One region of the Gordonia sp. DT101 genome, then DNA from elsewhere that is predicted to be linked to it. Evidence: riboswitches for the same ligand, from Rfam matches in the RefSeq annotation. Region 1 holds a riboswitch; the other holds the start of a gene.
What was found. A riboswitch is a leader RNA that binds a small molecule or an ion and turns the genes downstream of it on or off. The one in region 1 is predicted to bind S-adenosylmethionine.
Positions count from the first base shown of each region.

Region 2: it holds a riboswitch for S-adenosylmethionine, as region 1 does, so the genes downstream of both, ACLQ3I_RS08460 (aminotransferase class V-fold PLP-dependent enzyme) here and ACLQ3I_RS12145 (bifunctional o-acetylhomoserine/o-acetylserine sulfhydrylase) in region 1, are expected to answer to the same signal.

Region 1 covers NZ_JBNCLX010000003.1:181,438-185,625, reverse strand. Annotated here, with positions in the region: gene metX (homoserine O-acetyltransferase MetX) at 1-550, opposite strand, end outside; gene ACLQ3I_RS12145 (bifunctional o-acetylhomoserine/o-acetylserine sulfhydrylase) at 605-1,930, opposite strand; SAM riboswitch class IV at 1,993-2,114, opposite strand; gene ACLQ3I_RS12140 (PE-PPE domain-containing protein) at 2,358-4,188, shown strand, end outside.
Region 2 covers NZ_JBNCLX010000002.1:413,541-417,728, reverse strand. Annotated here, with positions in the region: gene ACLQ3I_RS08465 (hypothetical protein) at 1-397, opposite strand, end outside; gene ACLQ3I_RS08460 (aminotransferase class V-fold PLP-dependent enzyme) at 397-1,737, opposite strand; SAM riboswitch class IV at 1,756-1,869, opposite strand; gene ACLQ3I_RS08455 (isochorismate synthase) at 1,961-3,070, shown strand; gene ACLQ3I_RS08450 (ERCC4 domain-containing protein) at 3,060-4,007, shown strand; gene ACLQ3I_RS08445 (O-succinylhomoserine sulfhydrylase) at 4,045-4,188, opposite strand, start outside.

The sequences.
Region 1 (4,188 bases):
TGCGGACCATCTCCGGATATTCGATCGCCCATTCCAGAGCGCGTGCGCCGCCCATCGAGCCGCCGATGACGGCACCGATGCCTGCGACGTCGAGGTGCTCGAGCAGTAGTCGCTCTGCCCGGACCTGATCCAGCACGGTGATCTGTGGAAAGCGTGAACCCCACGGCCGCCCATCGGGATCCGGCGACGCGGGTCCGGTGGAACCCCGACAGCCACCGAGCACGTTGGCGGAGATGACACACCATTCGTCGGTATCGATCGCGCATCCGGGGCCGACGAGTCCGTCCCACCAGCCCGGCGACGGATGCTCCGCATTCGACGGCCCGGTCACATGCGAGTCGCCGGTGAGGGCATGCAGCGTGAGGATGACGTTGTCGCGGGTCGGCGACAACGTCCCCCAGCGCTGGAACGCCAGGGTGACGTTGTCGATCTGCCCGCCGTTGTCGAGCGAGACCGAGCCGATCCGGACGCTGGACATCGCCCCGTCCGGCAACTGCTCCCAGTCCGGCCGGTCAGCTGACTCGGTCTTCGGTTCGATACTCACCGACACGATTCACTCACTCTGCGCTGCACCTCGGTTCCCCTGTCTCCGTTGATCTCCGGTTTATCGTGCGGCCGCCGCGAATCCCTGCTCGAGGTCGGCGATGATGTCGTCGATGCCCTCGATCCCGACGGCCAGGCGCACCAAACCGGGGGTGACGCCCGCGGCGGCCTGTTCCTCGGGCGTCAGCTGGCTGTGCGTGGTCGATGCGGGGTGGATCACCAGCGACCGTACGTCACCGATGTTCGCGACATGACTGTGCAGTCCGAGGGCATCCACAAAGCTCTTCCCCGCGTCGACCCCTCCGGTGATCTCGAACGAGACGATCGCGCCCTGCCCCTTGGGGAGGATCTGCTGTCCGCGCTCGTACCACGCCGACGACGAGAGTCCCGCGTACGCAACGGATTCCACCTGTGCATGCTGCTCGAGGAACTCGGCGACACGTTGGGCGTTGGACACGTGGCGCTCGACGCGCAGACTCAGCGTCTCGAGTCCCTGTGCCAGCAAGAAGGCGTTGAACGGGGAGATCGCCGCACCCGTGTCGCGGAGCCACTGCACGCGCGCCTTCAATGCGTAGGCGGGCGCGCCGAGATCTGCGAAGACCGCGCCGTGATAGCTCGCGTCCGGGGTGGTGAAACCCGGGAAGAGATCCTTACCGTCGCGCTGGGCACGCCAGTCAAAGGCCCCGCCGTCGACGATCACGCCGCCGATCGCGGTGCCGTGGCCGCCGATGTATTTGGTGGCCGAGTGCACGACGATGTCGGCGCCGTGTGCCAGCGGATTGAGCAGGTACGGCGTGGCGACGGTGTTGTCGACGATCAGTGGCAGCTGATGACGGTGAGCGACCTCGGCGATGCCCTCGATGTCGAGGATCTCGTTGTTGGGGTTGGAGATCGTCTCGCCGAACACGGCTCGCGTGTTGTCCTTGATCGCGGCCTGCCATGAATCGAGATCCTCCGGGTCGTCGACGAAGGACACCTCGATACCGAGTTTCGGCAGCGTGTAGTGGAAGAGGTTGTAGGTACCGCCGTACAGACGCGGGCTGGACACGACGTGTCCGCCGTTCTCGACGATGTTGAGGATCGCGTACGTCTCGGCTGCCTGTCCGGAGGCCACCAGCAGGGCGGCGACACCCCCTTCGAGTGCGGCGATGCGCTGCTCGACGGCGTCCTGCGTCGGGTTCATGATCCGGGTGTAGATGTTGCCAGGTTCGGCCAGTCCGAAGAGGTTCGCGGCGTGCTGCGTGTCGTTGAAGACGTACGAAGTGGTCTGGTACAGCGGTAGCGCTCGAGCGTTGGTGGTCGGATCCGCGGTCTGACCCGCGTGGATCTGTTTGGTCTCGAAGCTCCAGGTGTCGACTGGATTGGTCTCTTCGGGGGCGTCGGACATGACTGTGTCATCGCTTTCTACGGTCGGCAGGGTGCAACGACCCTGGTGGGGTCCGACCTTCGGACCCGCGCTTGCCGGGGAGCTCGAACTCGAGTTCCTCAACCCGGTCATCACCCGGAGCACCCCACCGCGGATGGAGGGTTGCCGATCAGCAAGCCGGGGCTTTGCGCTGATGCTCATGACCTGGCGTCAAGGATATAACACGGCGCCGGCGACGTGAGAACCCTCCTGATCGCGGTGATCCGATCTGATGACACCTGTCCTCTGAATGGATGAAATTCCCGTCTTGCGTTGGCAAAACATCAGTTAGAAATCGTTAGCATCACTAATGGGGATTCGTGTTTTGAGATCGTACATTTACCCTGTGGCCAGCCCTGGGGACGCGTATCCGGTCCGGTGTGCGCCAGGTTGGACGAAGGCCGAACGTATGACAACCCGCTTCCCGATCTCGCGTCGGGCCTCCGTCGTACTCATCGCCGCGTGCTCGAGCCTGGCTGTCGTCGCGGCGTTCTGCGTGCCCGGGGCCATCGGAACGGCCGCTGCCGCCGAATGTGGCGGGGGTGCGGTCGTCGTCGTCGGGGGGACGAACGATCCCGAGGGCGCGGCGTTGGTCGGGATCAAGCAGCGATACAGCGGGACGGGGCTGGACAACACGCTGGGGACCGGCGACGACACCGACTACGCCGCCGAGCCGTACCGGGTCATCTACGCCGACTATCCGACGACGCTCTGGCCGCTCGGTGCCGCAGGCTACGACGACAGCGTGGCGCAGGGGGAGGCAGCGACGACGAAGGCGATCGCCACCTACCAGAGTGAATGCCCCGGCAGTCCGGTCGTGGTTGCGGGCTACTCGCAGGGCGCCCGGGTGGCGGGTGACGTGTTGTCGGACATCGGCAACGACCGGGTCGGCAAGGTGGACATCCACAACACCCCCGACGATCCTGACGACGACGTCGAGATCCGGAAGTACCAGGTCGACGGCAACGGCGACTTCGTCCTCGATGAGAACGGCGACAAGATCCCGGTCATCTCCGGCGAGCTCTACTCCGATCCGCGTCGTGACGGGACCCTCGGGGGCGAGGGCATCGAGTTGGCGTTGATCGGTGTGATTCCCGGGCTCACCATGACCGGCCCCCGCGACGGCGGTTTCGGGACCATCCCGGTGACCACGGTGTGCGCGGCCGGTGATCCCATCTGTGACCTTCCCGATCCGTTACACGATCCGATCGGCGCGATCGACGGACTGGTCGGCTACTTCACCAAGCACAATTACTACCCATATCGCATGTATCTGAATCCGGCCGAGTGGCCGACCACCGAATGTGCCGCCGGTTCGACCACCACCTGCATGGTCCCCCAGGATTCCGCGATCGTCGGCGTCATCCGCCAGGGTGCCGAGGCAATCGGGGTCGACGGCAATGTGATCCCCGACTTCCTCGCCGGCCACTGGACCATCGATGTGCCGAACGGCGCATCGTTGGCGAACCTGCAGCCCCTGGTCCGGCTGGTCCAGGACCAGCTGCCCCAACTGCCCAACCTCGGCTACGGCGCCTACCTCCCGGACCTCTTCGTGTTCGAGGACATCCTCGACGGCATCGTCCATGCAGCGCCGGACGAGGTCGAGGCAGGCGTTGCCGCACTCGCCGCGAGCGCGAAGAGCATCATCCTGGCTCCGGTGAACTATGTGCGATTCCTGGCCGCGCAGTTCCCCGGCCCCCAGGCGACGGCGACCGAGAGTGCGGCGAGCGTGCTCACGACCGTTGCGACGGATGAATCCTCCGCCGAGCAGCGGACCGCCGTTCTGCGAGCGCTCACCGCCGTCGACGAACCGCAGGCTGTCGACAGTGGCGCGCCGGCAACCGGTTCCGCTGGTTCGGGTGCCTCGCCTTCCGCTACGTCGGAGGGCAGCTCGGCGGCGGATTCCACGGCCGGTAGTGCCTATGATGCGCCGAAGTACAGCTCCACCCCGCCGGCGGTCTCCGAGGCGAGTCCGGCCGTGACGGATTCTGGAGCCGGCGCCGGCGCCGGCACCACGGAAACCGGCAGCGCAGATACGGGCAGCGCAGATACGGGCACCGCAGATGCCGGACCCGGCAGTACCGGGTCCGCCGACGTCGGGTCCGCTCCGGCGGCGGAGAGCGCGGCGGGCAGCGGCGGCACGACGCCCGGCGACAGCGACACCGGTGACGACCGTGGGACCGGTCCGGCAGTCACTTCGGGCACCGGCGGCGGCACCGCCAAGAGTTCCGCATCGAGCA
Region 2 (4,188 bases), on a different contig from region 1:
TGGTGGCCGAACCGTCGAGCGGCACGATGATGACCGCGTCGGCGATCTCGGCCACATAGATGTCGCGGATCAGCGAGACCAGCCCGTGTGGCGTCCCGACGTACCGGATCGTCTCGGGTTCGTTCGCAACCGCCGGACGGTCGTCGAGATCGGCGGATGCGCGCGCCGATGCCGGATGCGGGGCGATGGCGGCCTCCACTTCGAGCGCGACGACAAAGTTCGCCTGATCATTGACGCCGGCCAGTAGCAGCGATCGCGCCCGCTGCGCATCGCGCAGGGTCGGCCGCCGCACGACGATCGGGAACGCCGACGCCGAGGTGTCCCCTGCCAGGGCGACCTGTAATCGAGGGCGGCCGATGCTGATCGTCGACGACGGGCGTGCGTATTCGATGCTCATCATGTCCTCGCTCTCGTGGTCAGTCTCGCCAGCGCGCCGACGAGGCGGTCGATGTCGCCGGAGCCGGTCCCGAGTCCGAAGCTCGCCCGCACCGCGCCGTCCGGATACCCCAGACGGTTCAACAGCGGGTGCGCGCAGAACTTCCCGTCGCGGACGCCGATTCCCGCACTCTCGCTGAGGAAGACGGCCGCCGCCCGCGGCGTGCAGCCGTCGACGTCGAAGCCCGCGATACCGACCCGGTCGGTCGAGTCCTCGAAGATCCGCAGCTCTGTGACACCGTCGATCGTCGCCAGCCCGTCGTCGAGGCGTGCGCGCAGTAGTTCTTCGTGCAACCCGATGTGCTCGAATCCGATGGCGTCGAGCGCGTCGCATGCGGCCGCGATGGACACGGCGCCGAGCACATTGGGCGAACCCGCCTCGTGACGGGCCGGGCCGGCATGCCACTCGATCGCGGTGTCACCGCCGGTGGCGCCGACCGAGACGCTCGCCGATGCGCCGCCGCCGGCCAGGTAGGGCTCGGCGGCGTCGAGCCAGTCCGGGCGTCCGATCAGCACGCCCGCCCCGAACGGTGCATAGAGCTTGTGCCCGGAGAAGACCAGGTAGTCGATGCCGTGACCGACCATCGACACCCGACGATGGGCGACGAGCTGGGCCGCGTCGATCAGGATGCGCGCGCCGTTGCGGTGGGCGATCGATGCCAGTCGACCGATCGGCAGCACCTCACCGGTGACATTCGACGCCGCGGTGACGGCGAGCAACGCGGCCGGCGCCGCGGCGAGTTCGGCCTCCAGCGCCGCGAGGGTGTCGTCGATGGTCGCGCACGCACCGACCACCCGCACCCGCGACGACCCGTCGCGATCGGGCGCGCACCACGGCAGCAGGTTGGCGTGATGTTCGATGTCGAGCACCACCACGTCACCGCGGGTCGCATGGGCTGCGAGGTTGATGGCGTCGGTGGTGCCGCGGGTGAAGACCACGGCGTCGTCGGCGCGTGCCCGGACGAATCCCCGGATCACCTCGCGGGCCTGCTCGTAGCGGGCCGTGGTGACCTGGGACAGGTGGCCGGCACCTCGGTGGACGCTGGCGTACTGCGACAACGAGCTGGTGACGGTCTGCGCCACCGCGGCCAGTGCCGGCGCGCTGGCCGCGTAGTCGAGGTTGGCGTATCGCACCGTCTCACCGGTCGAGCACGGCACGCACTCGTCGGCACCGACGACCTGCGCCAACGGCGGGATCGTCTCGGTGTCGACGACCGGGGTATGGGGAGCAGGGGTGTTGAAGGGCACTGGGGTGTTGAAGGGCGCCGGGGTGTTGAAGGGCACCGAAAGGACAGCAGTCATGACAAATAGCTCCTGAGGAATCCGCACTTGCCGTGATCACTTCGAACACGGCCGGGTCGTCACCCGGAGCACCCCACCGCGGAGGAGGGTTGCCGACCAGCGAGCCGGGGCTTGTCACTGGCACTCATGACCCACGTCAAGATTCACCGATGGCGCCTCGACGTGTCAATTTTCACTCAGCATGCGCGAAACTCCCGCGATGCTGCGCCGGTAGCGTGAGTGCATGGCGTTTTCCGACGACAGCGTCTCCCCCGTGATGTTCGTACTGTCACGCCCACACGGCACGGTCCGCGGTCACGGGCAGCGGCGTCGGTTCACCGAGGCCGCGGCGGCCGCGCACGCCGTCCGGACCGGAGCGGTCGATGCGATCACCGGGGCGATCCCCTTCGACCAGGACGATCGCGCAGCGCTCGTCGCGCCGGTCACACTCACCCACGATCCGGTGCCATTCGCCGGCACGCCGCCCCGCCACCACGACGTGACCTCGAGGACCCTCCACCCGGACCACGCGATCCATCGCGACCGGGTCACCCACGCGATCAAAACCATCGCCGACGGCACGGTCGACAAGGTGGTGCTGGCGCGGGCGGTCGACCTCTCCGTCACACCGGTCGTCGACATCGACCACCTCATCGGCGCACTCGCGCACGGCAACACCGAGCACAATGCCTTCGCCGTCGACGTCAGCGCGGCAACCGGCGACAGCTCGTGGTTACTCGGAGCCAGCCCGGAGGTGTTGCTGCGCAAGCACGGTCGCGTGGTCACCGCCCAGCCCTACGCCGGGTCTGCACCACGGTCATCGGACCCCGAGACCGACCGCGCCGCCGCAGAAACGTTGGCGTCATCGGGCAAAGATCTCGCCGAGCATGCGTTCGTCGTCGACTATCTGCGCGACCGCCTCGGCCCGATCTGCGCGGACCTGAAAGCCCCGCCGACGCCTGAGATCCGCGCCACCGGTGAGATCTGGCATCTCGCCACGCCCATCCGGGCGACGCTACGCGATGACTCGGTGACCGCGCTGGACCTCGCGTTGCTCCTCAGCCCTACGCCGGCCGTCTGCGGCACACCCAGTGATGTTGCCGCACAGTTCATCCGGGATGTCGAGGAGCCGCGAGGCCTGTATGGCGGTGCAGTCGGCTGGTGCGACGGCGACGGCGACGGCGAATGGATGGTGACCATCCGGTGCGTTCAGGTGGCCGACGATCGGCACACCCTGCGCACGTGGGCGGGAGGCGGCATCGTGGCGCAGTCCGACCCTCAGGCCGAGCTGGACGAGACGACGGCCAAGCTACGCACCGTGATCACCGCACTGGGGATCGACGATGCCCGATGACTTCCTGATCGCACGCAACCCCGAAGAGGGATCGTCGCTTCCCTATCTCGTCCGGATTCCGTTGGGAGCCAACGGGATCATCCTCAAGGTCCGCGACACATGGCCACGCACCACCAAGATCTACTGCCACCGGGCCGAGATCTGGCCGTCGAATCCGGAAATCATCGAACAACTCCCCGTCCGGTCGGTGTCACGCCGGGGCGCGGCCATCGATCTCGTGCTCGATCGGAGCCGTGAGAACCGGTCGCAGTTCGTCCTCACTCGCGCCCGTGGTCGCGAGATGATCTTCTGGCAGTCGCGACGCACCACCAAGCAGGCTCGTCCGAATGTCGCGCTGCCCACCGCGCGGGCCCACGGGAAGGTGCTGGAGATCATCGTCGATTCCGGCGAACGCTACCCGTACGGTTTCACCCACCAGCAGACGACCACCACACGCCGGAAGCTGCCCGCCGGCGACTACGCGGTCACCGACGGTGACACCGTGATCGCCGCCGTCGAGCGCAAGTCGATCGACGACCTGAGCGCCGGACTCACCTCTGGCAAGCTGACCTACCAGCTCGCCGAGCTCGCCGGGCTGCCCCGGGCCGCCGTGGTGGTCGAGGCTCCATACAGTGCGCTGTTCAAGCGCGAGTATGTCGCCGGCGCGACCCTTGCCGAGGCATTGGCGGAGGCTCAAGTGCGGTTTCCTTCGGTGCCAATGGTGTTTTGCGACAACCGAAAACTTGCCGAAGAGTGGACTTTCCGCTGGCTCGGCGCGGCACTGCACGAGTGGCGACTGAGCTCGCGCACCGACGTCATCGTCGCAGATCTGGCCGGGCCGTCGCCCACGCCCGCCGAGATCCGATCATGGGCGACCGCGGCGGGTATCGACGTCCCCGCCAAGGGGCGCATCCCCACCCGTGTGCGTACCGCGTGGGAGAAGCGCAACAACGGCTGAGCTCCGGATATGTTCCCGAGCACCGTCACACCAACGCTCAGCCGAGGGCCTGATCCAGATCCTTCAGCAGATCCTCGACCCCCTCGAGTCCGACCGACAGGCGCACCACCGAGTCGGTGACGCCGATCGACGCCCGGCCATCCGGCCCCATCGCGCGATGGGTGGTGGTCGCGGGATGAGT